Candidatus Finniella inopinata: one gene and its partner. The main gene of each other region encodes a partner of the protein of the gene in region 2 in a complex. Links are inferred from orthologs where the notes say so. Each region holds a gene or a part of one and is shown on either strand. Other genes may lie near its edges.

The links.
Region 1: the proteins of trxA (region 2) and trxB are in contact, whole or in part, in a crystal structure (PDB 1F6M), measured with the Escherichia coli proteins. The link is inferred for Candidatus Finniella inopinata from one-to-one orthologs.

The regions. Positions count from the first base shown.
Region 1 is NZ_SCFB01000005.1:95,700-106,373, forward strand. Bases 3,947-6,717 are described here. They hold trxB (thioredoxin-disulfide reductase), read right to left. Parts: upstream 5,918-6,717; coding sequence 4,976-5,917; downstream 3,947-4,975. Other genes in these bases: EQU50_RS04095 (phosphotransferase enzyme family protein), read right to left, coding at 3,947-4,388; EQU50_RS08640 (transposase), read right to left, coding at 4,485-4,724; EQU50_RS08360 (hypothetical protein), read right to left, coding at 4,648-4,845; EQU50_RS04110 (Fic family protein), read left to right, coding at 6,098-6,717. In the rest of the region: EQU50_RS04070 (pyridoxal 5'-phosphate synthase), read left to right, coding at 1-53; EQU50_RS04075 (ATP-binding protein), read left to right, coding at 153-1,286; NADH-quinone oxidoreductase subunit NuoI, read right to left, coding at 1,294-1,791; NADH-quinone oxidoreductase subunit NuoH, read right to left, coding at 1,791-2,786; EQU50_RS04090 (GNAT family N-acetyltransferase), read right to left, coding at 2,924-3,514; more of EQU50_RS04095, read right to left, coding at 3,636-3,946; more of EQU50_RS04110, read left to right, coding at 6,718-7,192; EQU50_RS04115 (PAS domain-containing sensor histidine kinase), read right to left, coding at 7,197-9,563; EQU50_RS04120 (hypothetical protein), read left to right, coding at 9,753-9,995; EQU50_RS04130 (efflux RND transporter periplasmic adaptor subunit), read left to right, coding at 10,274-10,674.
Region 2 is NZ_SCFB01000002.1:64,136-74,779, forward strand. What follows is about bases 3,983-6,723. They hold trxA (thioredoxin), read right to left. Parts: upstream 5,643-6,723; coding sequence 5,322-5,642; downstream 3,983-5,321. Other genes in these bases: tkt (transketolase), read right to left, coding at 3,983-5,316; EQU50_RS01165 (phospholipid carrier-dependent glycosyltransferase), read left to right, coding at 5,958-6,723. Outside these bases: double-strand break repair helicase AddA, read left to right, coding at 1-284; EQU50_RS01140 (hypothetical protein), read right to left, coding at 279-1,904; EQU50_RS01145 (hypothetical protein), read left to right, coding at 1,927-2,217; gap (type I glyceraldehyde-3-phosphate dehydrogenase), read right to left, coding at 2,327-3,340; more of tkt, read right to left, coding at 3,337-3,982; more of EQU50_RS01165, read left to right, coding at 6,724-7,619; EQU50_RS01170 (hypothetical protein), read left to right, coding at 7,652-8,179; EQU50_RS01175 (ISAs1 family transposase), read left to right, coding at 8,436-9,584; EQU50_RS01180 (tRNA-binding protein), read left to right, coding at 9,866-10,201; rplU (50S ribosomal protein L21), read left to right, coding at 10,456-10,644. UniProt on the Escherichia coli protein: Participates in various redox reactions through the reversible oxidation of its active center dithiol to a disulfide and catalyzes dithiol-disulfide exchange reactions.

The DNA of each region.
Region 1 (10,674 bases), on a different replicon or contig from region 2:
TGCGTTATGATTTAAAAGATGGAAACTGGGGACACCAAAGACTACAACCCTAGAGTGATTGTACTCAACCAAATATCGTGCAAATTAGTGTACGGCCTACTAATTTGCAGGTATAATGGTTAAAATTGTGAGAAGGGCCTTCCATGACACAGATCAAACGTCAACAAACCGTTGAAGAGATTCAATTTGCCTTTAAGGTAACGCCGGTTTGCGGGTTGATTGGCCCCCGTCAGTGCGGAAAAACAACGACGGCAAAAGAAATCGCGAATCAATATCCCGGGATTGTCCATCATTTTGATCTTGAAGATGAGCGAGATCAAAACAAAATGCGCGAACCCCTGTTGGTTCTGGAAAATCTAGAAGGCCTTATCATCATTGACGAAATTCACCATGCTCCAGATTTGTTTAAATCTTTGCGTGTTCTTGTTGATCAGAAAAAAAATAGAAAATTTCTTGTTTTAGGAAGTGCCTCCCAAGAACTTTTAAAACAAACATCTGAAAGTCTTGCAGGACGCATTACCTTTGTTGAAATGACGCCTTTTCACCTGAAGGAAATAAATTCTGCGGAGCAACTTCACACACGAGGTGGCTTTCCCTTGTCTTACCTTGCCGAATCAGATGATATAAGCGTGGCTTGGAGAAAAGGGTATATAAAAACATTTCTTGAGCGAGATATTCCAAGCTTGGGCTTCCAGCTGTCGCCTCAAAATTTAAGAAGATTTTGGACAATGCTTGCCCACTATCATGGGCAAATTTTCAATGCGTCAGAGATAGGAACATCGCTTGGTATCAATTATAAAACGTCCCAACATTATTTAGATATTTTGGAATCAACCTTCATGGTAAGGCGCTTGACTCCATGGATCGCAAACATTAAAAAGCGACAGGTCAAAGCCCCAAAGATGTATTTTACTGATTCTGGCTTACTCCATAGCCTTCTTGGTATCAATAACCACGATGATTTGCTTGGACACCCTAAACTTGGGGCTTCTTGGGAGGGTTTTGCGATGGAACAAATTATCCGCACCACAAAAGCAGATAAAGAGAGTTGTTTTTATTGGAGCACCCAAAGTGGTGATGAGCTTGATTTGATTATATTAGAAAATGGAAAAATGAACGGATTTGAATTCAAGTACTCCTCTAAACCTAGCCTTACAAAATCACTCCATTTCGCCTTGGAAGATTTAATGCCAGCTTCGATGACAATTATTGTGCCGGGGGATGAAGAGTACCTGATTCATGAAAAGGTCAGAGTTTGTGGCCTAACAAAATTTTGCCTGGGGTGATTTTCTGTCAGCCCGTGTCTCGCTCCCGAAGTCTCGCCGCAATGTCAACCTCCCACCGGTCACCGTTTGATAACAGTTTTTCTTTATCGTACAGAAGTTCTTCATGGGTCAGTGTTGCAAACTCAAAATTCGGCCCTTCCACAATCGCGTCAACGGGGCAGGCTTCCTCACACAGGCCGCAGTAGATGCACTTTGTCATGTCAATGTCATAGCGGGTTGTCCGGCGGCTGCCATCCTCGCGCGGTTCAGCCTCAATGACAATCGCCTGGGCTGGGCAGACGGCTTCGCATAATTTGCAGGCGATGCACCGCTCTTCCCCATTGGGGTAACGCCTTAAGGCATGTTCGCCCCGAAACCTGGAACTTAATGTTCCTTTTTCATAAGGATAGCGCACAGTCACTTTGGGTTTAAAAAAATACCGCAATGTTGTTTTAAGGCCCATGACAATGTCTATTAAGCCCCAAATTCGGAATTGTCTTTTTATGCGTTTAAACCAATTGTTCATTATTGAGCATCCCAAACAATGAAAGCAGCGATAATGACTATGCCAGCCAAAGATAATGGTAAAAAGATTTTCCAACCTAACCGCATTAACTGGTCATACCGATAACGAGGCAGCGTAGCGCGGACCCATAAAAACAGGAAAAGGAAAAAGCATATTTTGCCCAAAAACCATACGATGGGGGGAATGTTTGTTAACCAAGGCCAACCAAAAGGCGGTAACCACCCGCCAAAGAAAAGGATGCTGTTCATGGCGCTCATCAAAATCATGTTCGCATATTCGCCCAGATAAAACAGGGCATAGCTGAAGGATGAATATTCCACGTTATAGCCTGAAACCAATTCAGCTTCCGCTTCGGGCAGGTCAAAGGGGGTTCTGTTTGTCTCAGCAAGCGAGGATATGAAAAAAATGACCGCCAACGGAAATAATTTAACCACAAACCATTGGTCATTTTGTGCAAGAACGATCTCCTTCAAGTTTAAAGATCCTGCACACAGAACAACGCAAACAATCACCAATCCAATGGAGACTTCATAGGAAATCATCTGGGCTGCTGATCGAAGCGCCCCCAAGAAGGCATACTTTGAGTTACTTGACCAACCGGCAATAATAATGCCGTAAACCCCCAGGGAAGAGATGGCGAGCACGTACAAAACGCCAACGTTAATGTCCGCAAACACCCAATCAGGTCCAAATGGGATGACGGCCCATGCGGCCAAACTGAGGCTGAAGGTTAAAATCGGCGCAAAAACAAATAAAATTTTGTCCGCATCGTTCGGCAACACAAGCTCTTTATGAAGCAACTTGATGCCGTCCGCAATGGGCTGCAGTAGGCCAAAGGGGCCAACCTGGGTGGGGCCCACCCGTAGTTGCATATAGGCCAAAACTTTACGCTCGGCCAGGGTTAAATAGGCGACGCCTAAGACAAGGGCTAGCATGAAGCCTAAGATTTTAAAACTTAGCCAAAAGACTGTGGTTAAAAAACTAGCAAAAAACAATGTATGGACTGCAAGAAATCTTTTATCCTCTCAGTCTAGCATGGAGGAAATCAAAGCGTCATCCGAAAAGCAGAAGAGGAACAAAACCCAGGGTGTATGGGAAATGGTTAACAAACGCTTAAAATCTACTGTTTTTCTCAACATCCAGCTGGCAAAAGGTCGCTTTCAGAAAAGACAGAATATGTCTGTAGCTCTGCAAGGTTACCATCTTTTCTTGGCCAACCCCCTTTTTGAACGTATTCAAGTTTAAATCCAAGCTTTATAGGAACTTTTGTCGAGGCGACGTTTTCAGCATCACAGTAAATTTCAAGCTTTCTGGATTTTAAAACTCTAAAGGCAAGAATGGATAGGGCATGAACGGCCTCAGTTGCGTAACCTTTTGATCTTTGGCTACGACGGATGAAGTATGAAATTCCGAACTGCGGGATCATCCAATTGGCTTGGAATGAGGGGAAAGCGCATCGCCCCAAAACTTCTTCGGTTTCTTTATCGATGATAAGATAGCGAATAAAATCCCGTAGGATGAAATCTGCGTGGTGCTTGCGGCAGTCTTCCTCAACGGCTCCTATTCCCGGCACATTCGCAGACCAATTAAGCCACTGCACATAATCTTCAAAACCATCATTAATCGCTTGATGCAATTTTTCACCAAACCCTGCTTTTGGCATTTGGAGTCTTAGGCGGGAGGTTTCAATGACTTCAGGGAGGTCGATTAAGATCTTATTCATATAATCCTTTAATGTGGCGGAAGGCGAATCAATTAAGTTGGTGGAACTGTTCTTGGAGGGGGGCATTTAAAATGGCTGTCGACGCATACGAACCTTGTGATCGCAGCACCACGGGCCCTGCTCAGACCACTCGAACTTCGGCGAGCCGCTTGACGGCGAACTCGTCGTCCCAGCAGACGGGGGCTTCCCATGCGGCCGATGCTTGTGCAGAGATGTCGAGCGCGACGTCGTCGAGACCGGCGGAATTGTGGGGTAGGACCAGGTCGAGGTCGGGGACATCGACGTGCGACTCGTCCCAGTCGATCAGCCCGACCCGATCTCTGGTCATGCGGATGTTGCCAGGGTTATGGTCGCCGTGGACAACGCATGTCTGCCGTCCGGTTAGTCGTGCCCACGCTGCTCGGCATCGAGCAACTCCCTCAGGCGGCATCGCGCGGAGGTCGATCCTCGTCCCGGTCTCGGCGTGCAAGAGGTCAATCGATGATCGCCAGCCCGGGCGCTGTGGCCAGCCCTGCGTCAAGCGGTGCAACTGGCGGAGCGTGTTGGCCACGCGACGCCAGTCGGCTTGCGACTCGGGCGGTCCGCCATCTACGTAAGTCATCACCACCAGACCTTCGGCGAACAGCCGGCCGTCCGTGGTCGGGATGGGAAGCGGCACGGTCAGACCTTCACAGTCAAGGTATTGGAGAAGTTCGGTCTCCCACGCGAGATCAGCGTCACTCCTGGCACTGAGGCGAGCAACCGCAAGGTGTCCATTGACGCGCACGCTCCACACGTCATTGGCGACTCCTCCAGCGAGCCGCTCGATGCGAGCGACATCGTCACCCCACTGCTTGAGGGACTTCCAACTTGCCTGGCTGTCTCTATCTTTCACTGTGCCTCCTTAAAAACTGACGTTTCTTTTTGATTTAATCATTCTTCGTATATTTTTTTAAGTAGCTTATCTTTAAAAAAGAAGAGGATCGGACAATTAAGTCGACCTAGAAGAAATTAAGCGATATAACTTTTCAACCGCTTTATCGTCCTCTCTATTGTTAAACCTGTACTCCATTTCCTTCAAGAAGAAATAGAAATTTACCTTAAACCCACCGTGGTAAAGCTTTAAACGCCTTTTGGCAAAGCTCCAGAAATTTTCAATGCCATTGATATGAACCTTTCCATTGGCAAAGATCTTTTTGTGGTTTATGCGAATGTGTTGAAACCCCCTCAAGCTCTAAGTTGTTGTAAGCTTTATACCCATCAGAGCTTGCATTTGTGCCGGCCATCAGCAAGCTTATAAGCGCCTCTAAAACACAACAATGTGGGCATGTAATATGCCTGTCTGAACTCATCTTTCCTGCCACATTTTTGTCTCCAAAAACGTGGCTTATTCTATCACGAAAAAACCATCTCAAAACCATCTCAAAACCATTAATCTTAGACCATTTATTAGGCCATTTCTAATGGTCCGATCCTAATTTTTTATAGCCCTCTAAACTTTTCAGCCTCAATGGCAGCCATGCACCCCTGTCCTGCGGCTGTTACGGCCTGACGGAAAACTTTATCTTGCACATCGCCAGCCGCAAAAACACCGGGGATAGAGGTGGCTGTGCTGTTGGGTTTTGTCAAAATGTACCCTTCGGTATCTAAATCAATATGGCCTTTAAAAATCTCGCTCATGGGCGTGTGGCCAATGGCGACGAAGACACCATCAACTTCTAGCTGGCTTTTTGCGCCCGTTTGCAGATTGTGCAGGGCTAAACCGGTGAGGGCTTTGTGGGGGATATCTTTACCCAACACCTCATCAACAGCGGTATCCCATATCATGCTGATTTTTGGGTTGCGGAACAAACGGTCTTGGGCAATCTTTTCCGCCCTCAATTGGTCGCGACGATGGATCAAAGTCACATGGCTGGCATGATTGGTCAGAAAAATGGCTTCTTCAACGGCGCTGTTTCCGCCCCCAATAACCGCCACGCGTTTATCCTTAAAGAAAAAACCATCACATGTGGCGCAGGCCGATACGCCGAACCCGCGATATTTTTCTTCGCTTTCAAGGCCCAACCAACGGGCCTGAGCCCCCGTTGCGATGATAACGGTATCCGCATGATAAACGGTTTCACTGTCACCCTGGCAAACAAAGGGGCGCTGGCTGAAATCAACCTGCGTTATAAAATCGTAAACCATTTCGGTTCCCACATGTTCAGCCTGTTGATGCATTTGTTCCATCAACCAAGGGCCTTGAATGGGTTGTCCAAAGCCAGGAAAGTTTTCGACATCCGTTGTGATCATTAATTGCCCCCCGGGTTGTAAGCCTAAGGCTTGGAGGGGCTTTAGGTTGGCACGGGCTGCATAAATCGCCGCTGTATAGCCCGCTGGCCCACCACCGATAATCAGAACTTTGGTTTTCTTGATTGTTGTCATTTTCGAACAATATGTTTGAATTTACTTATGGCCAGCTTAAAGGTTTAAAGCGGTTCCTTCAAATGTGAATTATACCCCTTCAAATGATTTTCCGGTTTTCTGGGTTGAGTCATAAAACCTTGCCATATAGCTCATATAATGTGAAAATATGAGCTATAAAAACTTATGGTATAACTCATTATGTGGAATTGGCAACAAGCGAACTGGCCTCATTTTTCTTACGATGAAAAACTCCTAGATACTTTAGAGGAAGAATTTATCCATCAATCTGGCTATATGAAAGGCTGCATAAAGCACCTTCCAGAAAAAGATAAAATTATCTTAACAGTTGACCTGATGAGCCAAGAAGCTTTGAAGACTTCAGAAATTGAGGGGGACTATCTCAATCGTGAAAGTATTCAATCTTCTATTCGACGTAATTTTGGTCTTGAAACCGATAACCGTAAAATTCCTCCCTCTGAACAAGGTATTGCTAAAATGTTAATTGATTCCTATACAACGTTTGCAGAACCTCTTACACACCAAAAATTATTTGATTGGCACACCCTTTTAACAAATGGTCGCCAAGATTTATTAACGATGGGAGCCTACAGAACTCACATAGAACCTATGCAAGTTGTTTCAGGGGCCCTTCATAAACCTAAAATATATTTTGAGGCCCCTCCGTCTCAAAAGATTCCTTGGGAAATGGAACAATTTATTTACTGGTTTAATCAAGAAGTTTCTCATCTACGTCCTTTAACACGCGCTGGAATAGCCCATCTTTATTTTGTCTGTGTTCATCCTTTTGAAGATGGCAATGGACGGATAGGACGCACCATATCTGAGAAAGCCCTTTCTCAATATATTGGGAGCCCTATTTTAATTGCTTTATCTCATACCATCCAACAAAGGAAGAAGGATTACTATGATGCTTTAGAGCAAGCAAACCAAAAGTTGGAAATAACGGATTGGCTTTTATACTTCTCGAACACAATTCTCCAGGCTCAGCTTTATACGCAAACACACCTTGATTTTATCCTTAAAAAAGCAAAAATCCTTGATAAGGTACGAGGCCAATTAAACCCCAGACAAGAAAAGGTTATTATTCGACTGTTTAGAGAAGGTCCTGAAGGGTTTAAGGGAGGTCTCAGTGCTGATAATTACATTCGTATCACTCAAACATCGAGAGCGACGGCAACCCGCGACCTGCAAGCTCTGGTTGAAAAAGGCCTTTTGAATAAGAAGGGAGAATTAAAAGGAACTCGTTACTCTTTAAATATGAACTTTGCCTGATAACTCATTGCCAGACCCCTTTCGCACAAGCTTCCAACGGCAATAGGCAAATCACCCGCGTTCCGTGATGGGGGGCTGATTCTATGGTGATGCTTCCTCCGTGTAATTCGATAATATGTTTCGCCAGCTGAAGGCTAAGGCCTGTGTTGCTTTGGCTGCTTTTATAATCAAGGCTTTCAAGAATTTTTTGTTGCTCATCAATCGGAATACCAATCCCAGTGTCTTGAATAACCAACTGAAAATGATCCTTCCGTTCCAAAGAAAGGGCTGCCTTTAAGGTAATTTTCCCTCCGGCGGGGGTGAATTTAATGGCGTTACTCAAAAGGTTGGCTATGGCATGCTGCAACCTTTTTATATCGATTGTGACTTGTTTGGTGCCCATTTGATTTTCAAGGACAAGAGTCACTTCTTGCTCTCGGGCCCTGGCTTCAACAATGACCATCGAGCTTGCAAGAAAGTCTTCCATGACAGCTTCTTGATAAGTCAAAACCAGTTTGCCGGCCTCGAATGTTGCCAGTTCGATCATATTATCAATCAACCCTGTTAATCGCTGGGTGGATGTGGCGATGTTTTGAGAATAATCTTTTTGACGGTCATTAAGGGGCCCGAAATATTGATTTAAAAGAATCTCATTAAACCCATGAATGGAACTGAGGGCTGCTCTTAGCTCGTAGGCTACATGCGACACGAAATCTGATTTATAACGTTCTTTTTGTTCCAAATTAAGGGCTCTGTTTTTTAGGCTTTCTTCAAAACGCCACCGATCTGAAACATCAACAAACGTCAGCAAGTTCGCGCCATCAGGCAGCGGCACATAGGTATATTCGATCATTTGTTCGCCCTTAAGACGGAACATGCCTTGGCCTGCTCGTCGATTGATGACCTGCTCAATCATCCGTTTACGCCAGGTTCGACTTTCTTGAGGGTCGATGAACAAGGGGGAAATGCTTTTTAGAATTTCACTGATATGGCGACCTGGTTCAATCGCTTCTGGGTCCAGTCGCCAAATTTTAGCCATGGACGGATTCGAAAGCCTGAGGCGGTTGTCTGTGCCAAAAACCACCAAACCTTCGTACAGATGATCCAACGTTTCTTTTTGCACAGCCACCAGGGTGTTATAGCCACGTTCCAGGCTTAACTGGTTGGTCATGTCGTCAAAAACAAAAATCAATCCCCCCAAAGGATGCGGGGCAATGACCGTTCTTAACGTTTGTCCATCGGGTAAATGAAGCAATTCGTGGATGGGCTGCATCAGATCTTTAAACAACCCCAAACTCTGACGCTTATAATCAAGAAAGTTGGAATATTCGGGCAGCTTTCGTCGTTCGCGCAAATTTTCCAGAATCTCGCTGTGGGTCGGTTTTGTGCATAACCAATTCTCATCAAAGTCAAATAATTTTAGATAAGCTTGATTGAAAAAAGTCAGCGTAGTTTTTGCATCATAAATCGCGATGGGGACTGAAATGTATTGCAAAACCTCGTGTTGAGCGTTGGTGTTTTGGTGTCGTTCATTCTTAGCTGCCTCAATTGCCGTGATATCCATCGCATACCCAACAGTAACGCCAAGTTTTTTGATGGGAATTTCACCCACTTCTAACAAACGACGCTCCCCTTTGATCACTTTATGAAAGGTTGTGACTTGGGGTGTGTTGGTCAATAACGCATGCTTTGAAAGCTCGTAAGCATTAAGGGCTTGCTTTAGGTCAATTAATTCAAGACCCTCTGCCAACACCGTATGAACGGTGGTTTCTAACATTTTTGCGTATTGGTGGTTGCAGTAATCTAATCGACCGTCTTGATTGCGATGCCATAAAGCCAGCGGTGCTTGGTTGATAAGAGTTTTCAAGGCCTCCATCCGAAGCTGCAGTGTTTCACAATGTTCTTGATCATGACGTTTCTGGGCAGCCTCAGCCGTTACATCTTTGAACGATAAAAGGATAGCTTTGGGTTGTGTGGGGAAAGATGAGAAGAGGTTCCCCCGAATTTCCAGACAGCGCGTGTCATTAAGAACGGATACGTGCAAGTGAAATTGACCACCAAATTTACACAAATGGTCCAGGGCTTGTGAAAAAGGAGAGAAGGGGGAATTACCAAAAATTTTTAGAAAATCTTTTAATGCAAGTGGTACCCCATCTTCAATATTTAACAGGTCATGAAGATTTTCAGAACAGTTCATGAAATCCGCGCCAGGTGACCAATAACACCAGGCCTCTTGCAAATGAGACTGGACAAAATGACGGATATTCAAGTCATCATTAAGTGATTTTTGTAGCCTGTAGAGACGACGATAATCATAAATGAAAAAAAACCCGGCAATCCCCAGAAATCCTAAGCCTAGATAGCCAAGCCAAATACTAAAGTTTGAGCCCATTGAATTCCACCCACACAGCTTTCGCTAAACATTAAAACACCTACAAGTCTAGACAAAAATCAGTAACATTTTAAATGCTTATTCACAGGTGAATTTTTGTTTAAGAAAGCGCAAAGCCATTCTCTTAAGCATTCCTTAATAAATTGTATGGTTCAATAAGAATAGATATTTTTTAGAAAGGAAAATACAATGTTGAAAACTATTTTAGAGAAGTTAAGTCTTATCGCTGTTGCATTATCTTTAGTGGTAGGTTTCGGTGGAACGGAAGTTGTGGCAGGGAAGTGCATGGAAAAATGCAAAGCTAAGGGGAAAACCCTTGCGCAATGTCAAAAAAAATGCGGGAAGAAGAAGCACAAAAAACATAAGGCAGAGACGTCAAGCTCTGATTCGGAATCAAAAACACCAAGCGATAGTTCCGACACGCCTAGCTAAAAAGAATGTTTTGGAAATGGTGGGCCCTGATGGATTCGAACCATCGACACCCTGATTAAAAGTCAGGTGCTCTACCAACTGAGCTAAGGGCCCTAAATTTCCAATTCAACCGTGCGTTGCACCTAACCTTTATAAGACAACCCTGTTGCTAGCGTCAAGGAATTCTTGAAACCAATTATACATAAGTTTGTGAAAAATAATCGGTACGATAGCTTGTAAGGTGTGATATAAATAAAGGAGGTTTGCCGTTAATAGCTCGTATACGAAGATAAGGTTATATGTTCTCAAAGATTTCAAAAATTATAGAATCCAGGCGTTTTTTGCAACAAAGTCGTAATTCCACATTGATGGTTGTTTTAGGGATTGTGATTGGATTGTTGATCATTTGGGTTGCTTTCAAAGCTATGCAGCCAATTGTGAGGAAAGTTTGTGTCTACGTTTTAGACAGTCAAGAAGCTGGGGCGAATCGTCAAAGTCGCGTTGTGTCGGTGGAGGGTGAAGTTGTTAAAACTGGCACGATGACCAAACGTATATCAACGGTTGGTAAAATTATCGCCAATGCCTCTGTCGTTTTAAAGTCAGAATCACATGCTAAAATTAAGGAAATCTTATTCACTGAAGGGGCCTCTGTTACAAAAGATCAACCCCTTATTCAGTTTGAGGATTCTGATGCTAAGGC
Region 2 (10,644 bases):
TTTTAACACATCCCGACTATCACCTGTTTTTCGGACCCCAATCAGTGGCCGAGGTTGACGTGAAGTCGGGCAGTTTTATGGGTCGCATCGATCGTCTTGTAGTCACCGACACCACGGTTTTTATTTTGGATTATAAGACAGGGGCGATTTCATCCACCATGCCCCCGGCTTACAAACAACAACTCGGCGACTATGCTAATGCGATGCAGAAACTGTACCCCCATCATGCTGTGCGCACCTTTTTACTGTGGACAGATGGGCCAGAACTTGTGGAGATTCTATAGTTTCAACAGACCACGGAATTTTCTGTTAAATCTTGTCCTTTCTTGAGTTTCTTCTTCACTTGGTTCGTAGATGTCACTACCATACTCTTCATCCTCGTCACTGTTATAGTCATAGCTGAGGTCCGAAAGCCGTTTTAGATGATTTAAATCAGAAAGCTTAATCAAGTGCAAAATAGTGGGACTTAGCCATAGGGCTTCGATTGAAGCAGGGAAACTACCTACCATACCCTTAACAACTGTTGCTGACGTTTTGGTAAAGTGACTGACAGTATATTCTGCGTTGTTCTGGGAACTGCTTGATGACGAATTTAAAATTGGACTGATTTCTTTCAAGTACTGAAGGTCAAGTGTTTGAAGAACCGTAAGATGCGAAAAGCTTACAGGCGGCTGCCCAAGTCTAGCGTTTCGAATTTTTAAATATTTAATTCCCGTTGGCAAATAAGGGACGTATTTGTTCAATTGAAGTGCAGAATTATTATTCGATGGGGAAAAATCTAGTATCTTTAGATTCACAAGGCGTTGTAGATCATTTGGGTCAATATCGTCCCCATCCACTTTTTCCATAGTAATTTCCACAATACTGATGGGGAGATTTTTAAATATGTTTCCTACACCTTTGGTTTGGTCATGAAAACACAATTTTGTAAGCTGTGCGCAGCTGTTAAAAATAATTGAGCAACCACCCATATAGCAATTAAAATCTAGGGTTTTAATTGTAGGGGCGACATAACACAAAATCTCATTAATAATGTGGGTTGGGGTTTTTTCCGGCAGAATAAGCTCTTCACATCCTGGAAATCGTTGGAACACAGAACAGGATAAATCTTCAGGTTGTGCTACTAAGCATAAATTTATATTTCTAATTATACGGAGACTAACCTTTGGATCTACGTGTTTCCAAAAATTATTAAAACAATCTGTATTACCACTTTCAAAAAAATCAAAATATTGAAGTGCTGAGAAGCGTCCCAACAAAGTCCAGTCTTTAAGTACCAATTGAGCAAGAATATTCCCGGGAAAAATAAAAGATGTGAGTTTTTTATCGGGGATGTAAGTCAAGATCGCCTTCGCCACTTCATAATGAATTTGAAATATTCTAAGCGTTTCAATATTCTTAAAACGTGAGAAGAGAACCCCATCTTCTTCCCTAATATTAGCAATTGTTATATTTAAATCGGTAATTGTATCTGGCAGCATCCACAGATTATCCTGTGTTATCGCTACGTCTAAAAGATTCGCTACTTTCAAACGATGAAAAAAAGGTAACGAGATTTCTATAGGAGGTACTATGCTCCCCGAACTGAGAGAACCTATCGAAAGCTTCTCTAAATCCTTGCTCAAATATCTCAGACCCAAGCTTAGCGTTTTCGGATCTAAAACATTAATATCAATCTTTGTAAGATTTGAAAAATTACCCAGCAAGGAAAAATACTCAAGAATATGTAAGGTAAGCGCACATGAAGTGTCTAAATACCATTCTGCATTCCATCTAATACGCTTCACCCCAGTAAGAAAAGGGGATTGGGTTTTCAGGGATTGATTAATCAGATACTGAAAATCTTGTAGAATTGAGTTGTTAATCACAAAATCTAAGTTCTCAAATGATGGACTTTGTAACAAACACCCACGGAATCGCTTGTCAGTGGCCAACCAATTCAAAAAGCTCGTTTTATCTAGAAAGTCTGCTATGTCACAAAGAAAGACATCTCTAAGCCTTGATAAGGGAGACACCGCAGAAGATGATGATGAAGAAGACGAACTCTCGAAACATTGGCGCTTGTCTACATCAGTGACATCAGAGGAATTTGAAGATGGAGATTCTTCGATCAAAGGGCGCTTCTTCCCAGAGATCGAGACAGTCGATTTTGCCTGGGGTTCCTGCTCTATCGCCATATTATTCGATGCAGCCTGCAGATTGCCTGCAAAGAAATAAATTAAAACTGTCCCCAGCACCAAAAATCTTTTACTCATACCCTATAAAATTCTTATTAATCGTTATAAGGTTTTATTCATACAGAGGTTAAATTGTGTGCGCCAGCTTTTTATACAGAATCTAAATCTTTTATAACCAAAGCCACATCCAGCATGCGATTCGAAAAGCCCCATTCATTATCATACCATGACAGAACACGGCAGAACTTATCACCCACCACCTGGGTTTGATCCAGATCAACAATAGAACTATGTGAGTCATGGTTGAAATCGCATGATACCAATGGCACGTCAACCACTGCCAAAATGCCTTTCAAAGGTCCCTGGGCAGCTTGTTTTAAAGCGTCGTTAATCGCCGTGGCAGTGGTTGGTTTAAGACTGTTAAATGTAAAATCAACTACAGATACATTAGCCGTGGGCACGCGAATGGATGTGCCATCCAGTTTCCCTTTTAAGTCAGGCAAAACCAACCCAACGGCTTTGGCAGCCCCTGTTGAGGTGGGGATCATAGACAAACCAGCTGCACGTGCGCGGCGCGGATCACTATGCAGGGTGTCAACGATGCGCTGGTCGCCGGTATAGGAATGAATGGTCGTCATATAGCCGCACTCAATCCCAACAGCCTGATGTAAGACAGACGCCAGCGGAGCCAGACAGTTGGTTGTGCAGGAGGCATTGGATAAAATCAGATGCTCTTTTTGAATCTGTTGGTGATTAACGCCGTAGACAACAGTGATATCGGCGCCTTCAGCCGGGGCTGAGATCAAGACCCGTTTGGCCCCTGCTGTTAAGTGTTTGGCCGCATCGTCGCGTTTTGTGAACCGGCCGGAACATTCAAAGACCAGGTCAATGTTGTGCTGTGCCCAGGGCAGTTTTTCAGGGTTCGGTTCAGCCAACAAGTGTATGGGCCCAAAGCCTATATCCAGGGTCTGATCAGTAAGATGAATGGGTCTTGGAAAACGACCATGGACGGAGTCATATTGCAACAGGTGTGCATTGGCAGCCGCCGACCCCAAATCATTAATCGCAACAATCTGAATATCTTGGCGGTTTGATTCTGCTAACGCCCGTAAAACCATGCGCCCAATGCGCCCAAACCCGTTAATTGCAACTCTTATTGTCATTTTTTTTCCTTTTCTAAAAGCTTCTCGTTAATCTTCTTTATCACTTGATCTACGGTTATGCCGAATTGTTCATACAGAACGCTGGCGGGGGCGGAGGCACCAAAACCATTCATGCCTATAAAAATATCATCGGATCTTAAATAGCTGGACCATCCAAAAGCGCTGGCGGCTTCTATACCGACGCGCAGGCCTTTCCCCAGAACTTGTTGGCGGTATTCCTTTGGCTGTTGGTCAAACAAACGCCAGCACGGCAGGGAAACGACATGACTTTGAATCCCTTGCGCTTCTAATTGTTGGTGAGCGTCAAGGGCGATCCCAAGCTCTGACCCTGTGGCAATTAAAGTCACCTGGGATGCTGACGCATTCCCCCGAACCACGTACCCGCCTTTGGCGCATAAATTTTCAGAAGTATGGCTTAAGCGCGCCGGCGTAATTGCCTGACGACTCAGGGCCAAAACGGACGGGGTTTGCCGCTGTTCCAGGGCCAATTGCCAGCATTCAGCCACTTCTACCCCATCTGCCGGCCTGAAAACATTCACATTTGGAATGGCGCGCAAACTGGCCAGGTGTTCAATGGGTTGATGGGTCGGACCATCTTCACCCAAACCGATCGAATCATGGGTCAACACATAGATAACGCCTTGCTGCATCAATGCCGACAGACGAAGGGCTGGGCGCAGATAATCACTGAACACCAAAAACGTTCCGCCATAGGGAATGAACCCGCAATACAGGGATAACCCGTTCATGGCGGCAGCCATACCATGTTCGCGAATACCGTAATTGACATAATTGCCACTGAAATCTTCGGCTGTAACTGCGTGGTGAGTTTTGGTCTTGGTATTGTTCGACCCGCTTAAATCCGCTGATCCGCCCACCAGGTTGGGAAGCTGTGGCACCAAGGTTTCCAAAACTGTTTGCGACAATTGTCGGGTGGCCTGTTTTGGCTGCTCGTTTGCAAATTTCTCTTTTAGGGCATTAAGGGGTTGGTGCCAATCAGCACTTATCGCCTTCTTAAGCTTAGTTATTTGTTCAGGCGTCACCTGTTGATAACGATCTTGCCATTGCTGATAGGTTTGCTGATGACGCTGACCAATAGCCCGCCACTCAGCCAAAATATCCGCAGGGATTTCAAACGGAGGATTCGGCCAATTTAAAGCTTTTCGTGTAGCCTCGACTTCTGCCGCACCCAACGGACTGCCATGACTGGACGAGGTGCCGGCCTTAGTAGGCGCCCCCTTGGCGATGGTCGTTTTGCACGCAATCAGGGTTGGGCGATCATGGGTTTGAGCTTGGCTGATGGCATCTTGAATTTGTGCCGGATCATGGCCATCAATGCGCATGGCCTTCCACCCACTGGCCTGGAAACGTTGCAGGGCATCGTCTGAGGTTGACAAGCTGGTTCTGCCATCGATGGTAATATCGTTATCGTCAAACAGTACAATCAACTTATGAAGCCGCAAATGCCCTGCCAACGAGATGGCTTCTTGACTGACGCCCTCCATCAAGTCCCCATCACTGGCAATGACATAGGTAAAGTGGTTGATCAAATCGTCCCCAACGCGAGCGTTCATCAATCGTTCACCCACTGCCAACCCCACAGCCGTTGCCAGCCCCTGACCCAGCGGACCGGTCGTGGTTTCAATGCCTGGCATATGGCCATATTCAGGGTGCCCAGCCGTTAAACTGCCCCACTGGCGAAAAGACCTGATCTGATCCAATGTGCATTCAGGATGCCCTGTCAAATAAAGCAAACTGTACAACAGCATTGACCCATGACCCGCTGACAAGACAAATCGATCACGATTCGGCCAGTCCGCATCGGTTGGATTGAATCTCAGAAAGTCCTTAAACAAGACTGTGGCCACATCAGCCATGCCCATGGGCATACCTGGATGGCCCGACGCTGCCTTTTCAACAGCATCAAGGCTCAAGATACGAATGGCATTGGCTAAAGCGTTGTGAGAAATTGTCATGGTGATTAAATCGCCGAATCGATCCACTCAACAAGCTTGTTCTTGGGCATGACGCCTGTTTTTTGGGCAACAACTTGACCATCTTTAAAGATAAGCAGAGTTGGAATACTGCGTACACCAAACGCGGCAGGCGTTGCAGAATTTTGATCAATATTTAATTTCACAATCTTTATTTTATCAACCAACCCCGGAGCAGCGTCTTCCAAAATGGGTAACATCATTTTACAAGGGCCGCACCATTCTGCCCAAAAATCAACCAAAACAGGGATGGATGATTGCAAGACGTCGTTTTGAAAGGTTGCGTCGGTTGTTTGTCCTAAAGCCATAAAAAAAGTCCTTTTTAAATTTCTGTTGTACCTTCCCATTTTTCATTTCAAACGGTCAACGATATTTCTAACGGATTTGAATTGGGTACATACCCCATTCAAACCATTTCCCAGCTTTTTCTATTTGATCTTTTTCCCATAAAAGGCGGCTCAAAAGCCTTAAATAGAATAGCTATTCGCAGCTTTCTCACCTTGTTTCTGGAAAAAACCTCTGCCATAAAATTCCCGAAAAATGATTTGAATTGGGTAGAGCAAAAACCTCTGCTATAAAATTTCAAGAGATTATCTGAAAACGATGCACGTTAAAAACAAAGTATGACGCCCTTACCCCCTTCCAACCCTTCCAAGAAACTTTCCATCGACTGTTTGTTCGTTGCATTCATATGCTTCGTGCTGTTCAGCCTTCAATTAGGCAATCGTCCGTTTGCGACCCCTGACGAAGGACGGTATGTAGAGATTCCCCGTGAAATGGTGGCAACCGGCGACTGGGTTACGCCCCGATTGAATGGCGTGAAATATTTTGAAAAACCCCCTTTTCTTTATTGGTTACAAGCCTGCAGTTTTAAAGTCTTTGGTCTCAACGAATTTGGCATGCGCCTGTGGATTGTATTATTTGCCACCCTGGGATGCGTTGCAACCTACGCCTTTGGCCGATCCATTTTTGACCGCACCACGGGCTTAATGGCCGCAGGTATTTTGGCAACGACAGCTCTTTATTTCAGCCTGGCCCGGTTAATTATTCTTGATATGGTAGTCAGCACTTGGGTCACGCTGGCCCTTTTTTGTTTTTATCAGGCTTTATCGAAACCAGCATCCCAGAACCGTCGCCTTTGGTTTTATGGGTTTAGTGCAGCTTGCGCGTTCGGAGTTTTGACCAAAGGGATTATGGCCCTGGCTGTACCAGGCCCCTTAATTGTTTTGTGGCTGACTTATACACGCCAATGGCGTCTTGTGCTGCCCCTTTACTTCGTTGGGTCCTGTGTCGTGTTCCTAGCTATAACGGCTCCTTGGCACATTCTGGTTAGTTTAAAGAATCCAGAGTTTGCCTATAAGTATTTTATTGTGGAGCACTTCCTGCGGTATACCACCTCCATTCACGCTCGCTACAAGCCTGTCTGGTTTTTCCTTCCCATTACGTTGGTTGGTCTGTTGCCTTGGACAACTTTTTTGTATGACGCCTGGAAAACGTTTTGGGGTCGAAGGACCTCCCCTTTGTACAGCTACTTATGGATGTGGATCGGCTGGGTTTTGTTATTCTTTTCCGTTTCCAATTCCAAACTCATCCCTTATATTTTGCCCATTTTTCCACCCCTGGCCCTTTTGGTAGCTCACAGTCTGCGTGAAGCCTGTCAAAATCGCTCACACATGGTTTTTTATCGGCACAGTTTTGTGATGATCATTCTGGGGATGTTAGGCTTCATAGTGCCTAATGCTTTGCCTGAGGTTCTAGACGAAAAAATAGGCCTGATACCGTATATTTATGGCTTAAGCGGCCTGTTTCTGGCCCATGGCTTTTCGGTTGTTATTTGCTTAAAACGCGACTCAATCACAAGCGCCTTGTCAAGCATTGGTGTAACGGCCGTGATTATGACAGTTATTTTAGGGGCTGCAGCCCCCCATGTGCAAAGGCCGTCTCTTAAAGGGCTTGTAAATATCATTTTAAAAGAACAAAAACCAGGCGAACCGATCGTTAGTTTTCTAACCTATTACCAAGATTTACCTTTATACAGCCAACAACGGGTCATGGTTGTGGGGGCAAAAGGCGAGTTGGATTTTGGAACGACTGTTGAAGACACAACGGAATGGATCGTCACCGAAGAAGCCTTTTTACAAAAATGGCAAGCGGCCCAAAGGGGAGGCCATAAGATTTGGGCGGTAGGTCGCCTGCATGATGTGGAAGTATTTCAACGAAAAAACACCGGCTTTCATTTCGGCATTACTAGCATTGACGGACCAAATGTTTTATTTCATAATTAATACACTGGTCAGAAAGAAATAAGAGTAAAAGTGTGAAGAAAGCCGCGTTAATAATTTCGTTATCGATGATTGCAATAAATACCCCTGTCTTAGGAATGGACGCCGCTGAGATAGATACAAAATCCCCAGAAGAGATATGTTTTGCGGCTATCAACAAAATAAGAAGCTTCATAGAGGCTGATAACACACAAAAGACCCTAGACTCGCTTGATGGGGAAACTGTGGCGCCTATAATTGAAAAAAATCAGGACGCGAAAGAACTTCTACAAGCATTTCCTGAAAAATATTTAGATGACTTACCTAAAATACTTGGCATGCCTCACCACAAAGGCCACTTTACTGAGGATTTCGTACCAAAATACACCAAAATTTGCAAAATCTTAAAAGAAGCAAAACATGCACTAAGTTTAAAAGAAGGCGATCTCAAAGCACTCGCAGAGAAATTTACAGTTAAGGTTAATGAAGACGCCGTTGCTTCAAACGCCCCTAACAGCAGCCTTTCTTCCGCAATAGCCGTACCCACGCTTACCCAAAAAAGACATTGTTGTTTTGCTTGGTAAGGACAATTTTGGGGAAATAGAAGTTAAATTACGCTTGACATTTTTTTGACGCTTTTATAGATATTAGACTATGATCCAAAGTTCTTATTCTTCAAATCTCTGTTTTCTTTACAAACATTAGGGTTTGCATCATGGCGATTGCACTGAAAATTAGTTTAGTATTCTAAAAATTATTTCCTAATTTTTTATTCGGCTTTTCTGCTGTTCTATCCGTTGTTATTATTCTTTTTTCTCAATAAAGAAAAAGGAAACAGGGATGCAGTTATCAGATACTTTCCTCAAACATTTTGAACCTCTTGCCGATCCTCGTATTGATAACCACAACAAGCTTCACAAATTGCACGATATCTTGGTAATAACAATATTGGCCACAATTTGTGGCGCTGATAACTGGGTTGATATTAGTGAATTTGGCAAAGCCAAATACGATTGGTTATCAACATTTCTCGAGCTGCCTAATGGTGTGCCATCTCATGATACTTTTGGCCGTGTGTTTTCCATACTTGACCCAGAGCAATTTGAATCCTGCTTTTATGCATGGATCAAGTCACTCTCTATCGATGTTAATTCTGAGATTATTGCTATTGATGGAAAAACGCTACGGGGTTCTGGCAACAGAAGAAAAGAGAAAAAAGCCCTACACATTGTAAGTGCCTGGGCAAGCAATCAAAGTCTTCTTTTAGGGCAAGTTAAAACGGATGAAAAATCCAATGAAATTACAGCCATTCCAAAATTACTCAAGATGATTGATGTTACTGGTAGTACAGTCACCATTGACGCCATGGGTTGTCAGCAGTCAATTGCTGAAGAGATCTTAATTCAAGGTGCAGACTACGTATTAGCTCTAAAAGATAATCAACCGAAGCTTCATGAAATGGTCAAGGCAATTTTCCATATAGGAGAATCACGTCAGTACAAGAAGATGCTTAATCGACGGAAAGTAGAGAAGATCCATGATCATGGTCGCATAGAAACACGTCGCTATACATTAGTATCAGCACGCGATCCGGCAGTATTTCAACTTCGTTGGCCTGGGTTAAAGGGTGTTGGCATGCTTGAAACAACACGCACAACTAATAATCAGGTTGAGCGTAGTACCCGCTACTTTCTAACAAGTTTAGCCTATGAAAATATTGATCAGTTTATGGTTGCTGTCAGAAAACACTGGAACATAGAAATTAACCTGCACTGGTCTTTGGATGTAGGTTTTAGGGAAGACCATAACCAGGTGCATGTTGGCCACGCGGCCAAGAATTTGGCTGTCATGAGACGTATTGCTTTGAATCTACTCAAGCAAGAAAAAACGAATAAACGAGGGGTGAGCTGTCGACGGAAGGTAGCAGGCTGGGACAACAAATACTTATTGAAAATTCTAACCGCTGACCACAATTTAAAGCGCGTTTGAGCGGATTGACTGATATAAACGGTAAGTCTTTTAAAGGGGAGGATAGTGTCTAAAAATAAAAAAAACAGGAAGTAGATCTCTCAAAACCTACAAAATCAAATCAATCTACAAAAGTTTGAGAAATAGCAGAAACCGTAATTTTAAAAACTAGGCTGAGGAGATGTCAGTGCAATCGCCATGGGGCTTGCATGCCTATTTTTTATTAAATGAAAATTTAGAATATATCCTTAACTTTTTAAGAGTTTAAGGAAGAAAATAAACCTTTATCCAAAGAGAATAAGATGATTATAAAATATGAAGATTTCGAACAAGTTGATTTACGCTCTGGAACGATTATCAAAGCGGAAGAATTTCCAAGAGCAAAAAAACCCGCCTATAAAGTTTGGGCAGATTTTGGCCCTGAAATTGGTATTAAGCAAACATCAGCTCAAATTACTGTTCACTATTCCCTTTCTTCTTTAATAGGCAAGCAAATTATTGGTTGCGTTAATTTAGAGCCAAAAAATATTGCTGGATTTTTATCCGAATTTTTACTGGTTGGTATTTCAGATGAACAACAAGCAGTCTGCCTAGCAACAGTCGACCCTAAAGTTCCCAATGGGAATAAATTATTCTAGAAGTTTTGTGGGCAGGAAAAAACCTTTATCTTTCATTTAAGAAGGGTAATTTCTTTTTTTGCCACCCTCCACCCAAATACAGGGTGGGGGACTTGACCCTCTTTCATCAGGGTGACATAAAAGTTTTGCCAGCCTTCATTTTTCACAAAATAACTTGACAGTTAAGGACGAAAAACGGTACACAGAACAATGTTGTCCTGTGTGTTATACAGGCTTCGGAAGTTATTTATCAATTTTATTTAGGGTCGTGATTCATGTTCGCAATCATTAAAACCGGCGGTAAACAGTACCGAGTTACACAAGATAAGGTTATTCGTGTCGAGAAGCTAGAAGCCTTAGCAGGAGATAGCATTTCTCTAGATCACGTTTTGATGGTTAATGATGGCACGAATACCAAGATTGGCGTTCCTGTTGTTGCAGGGGCCAGAGTAGAAGCCACTGTG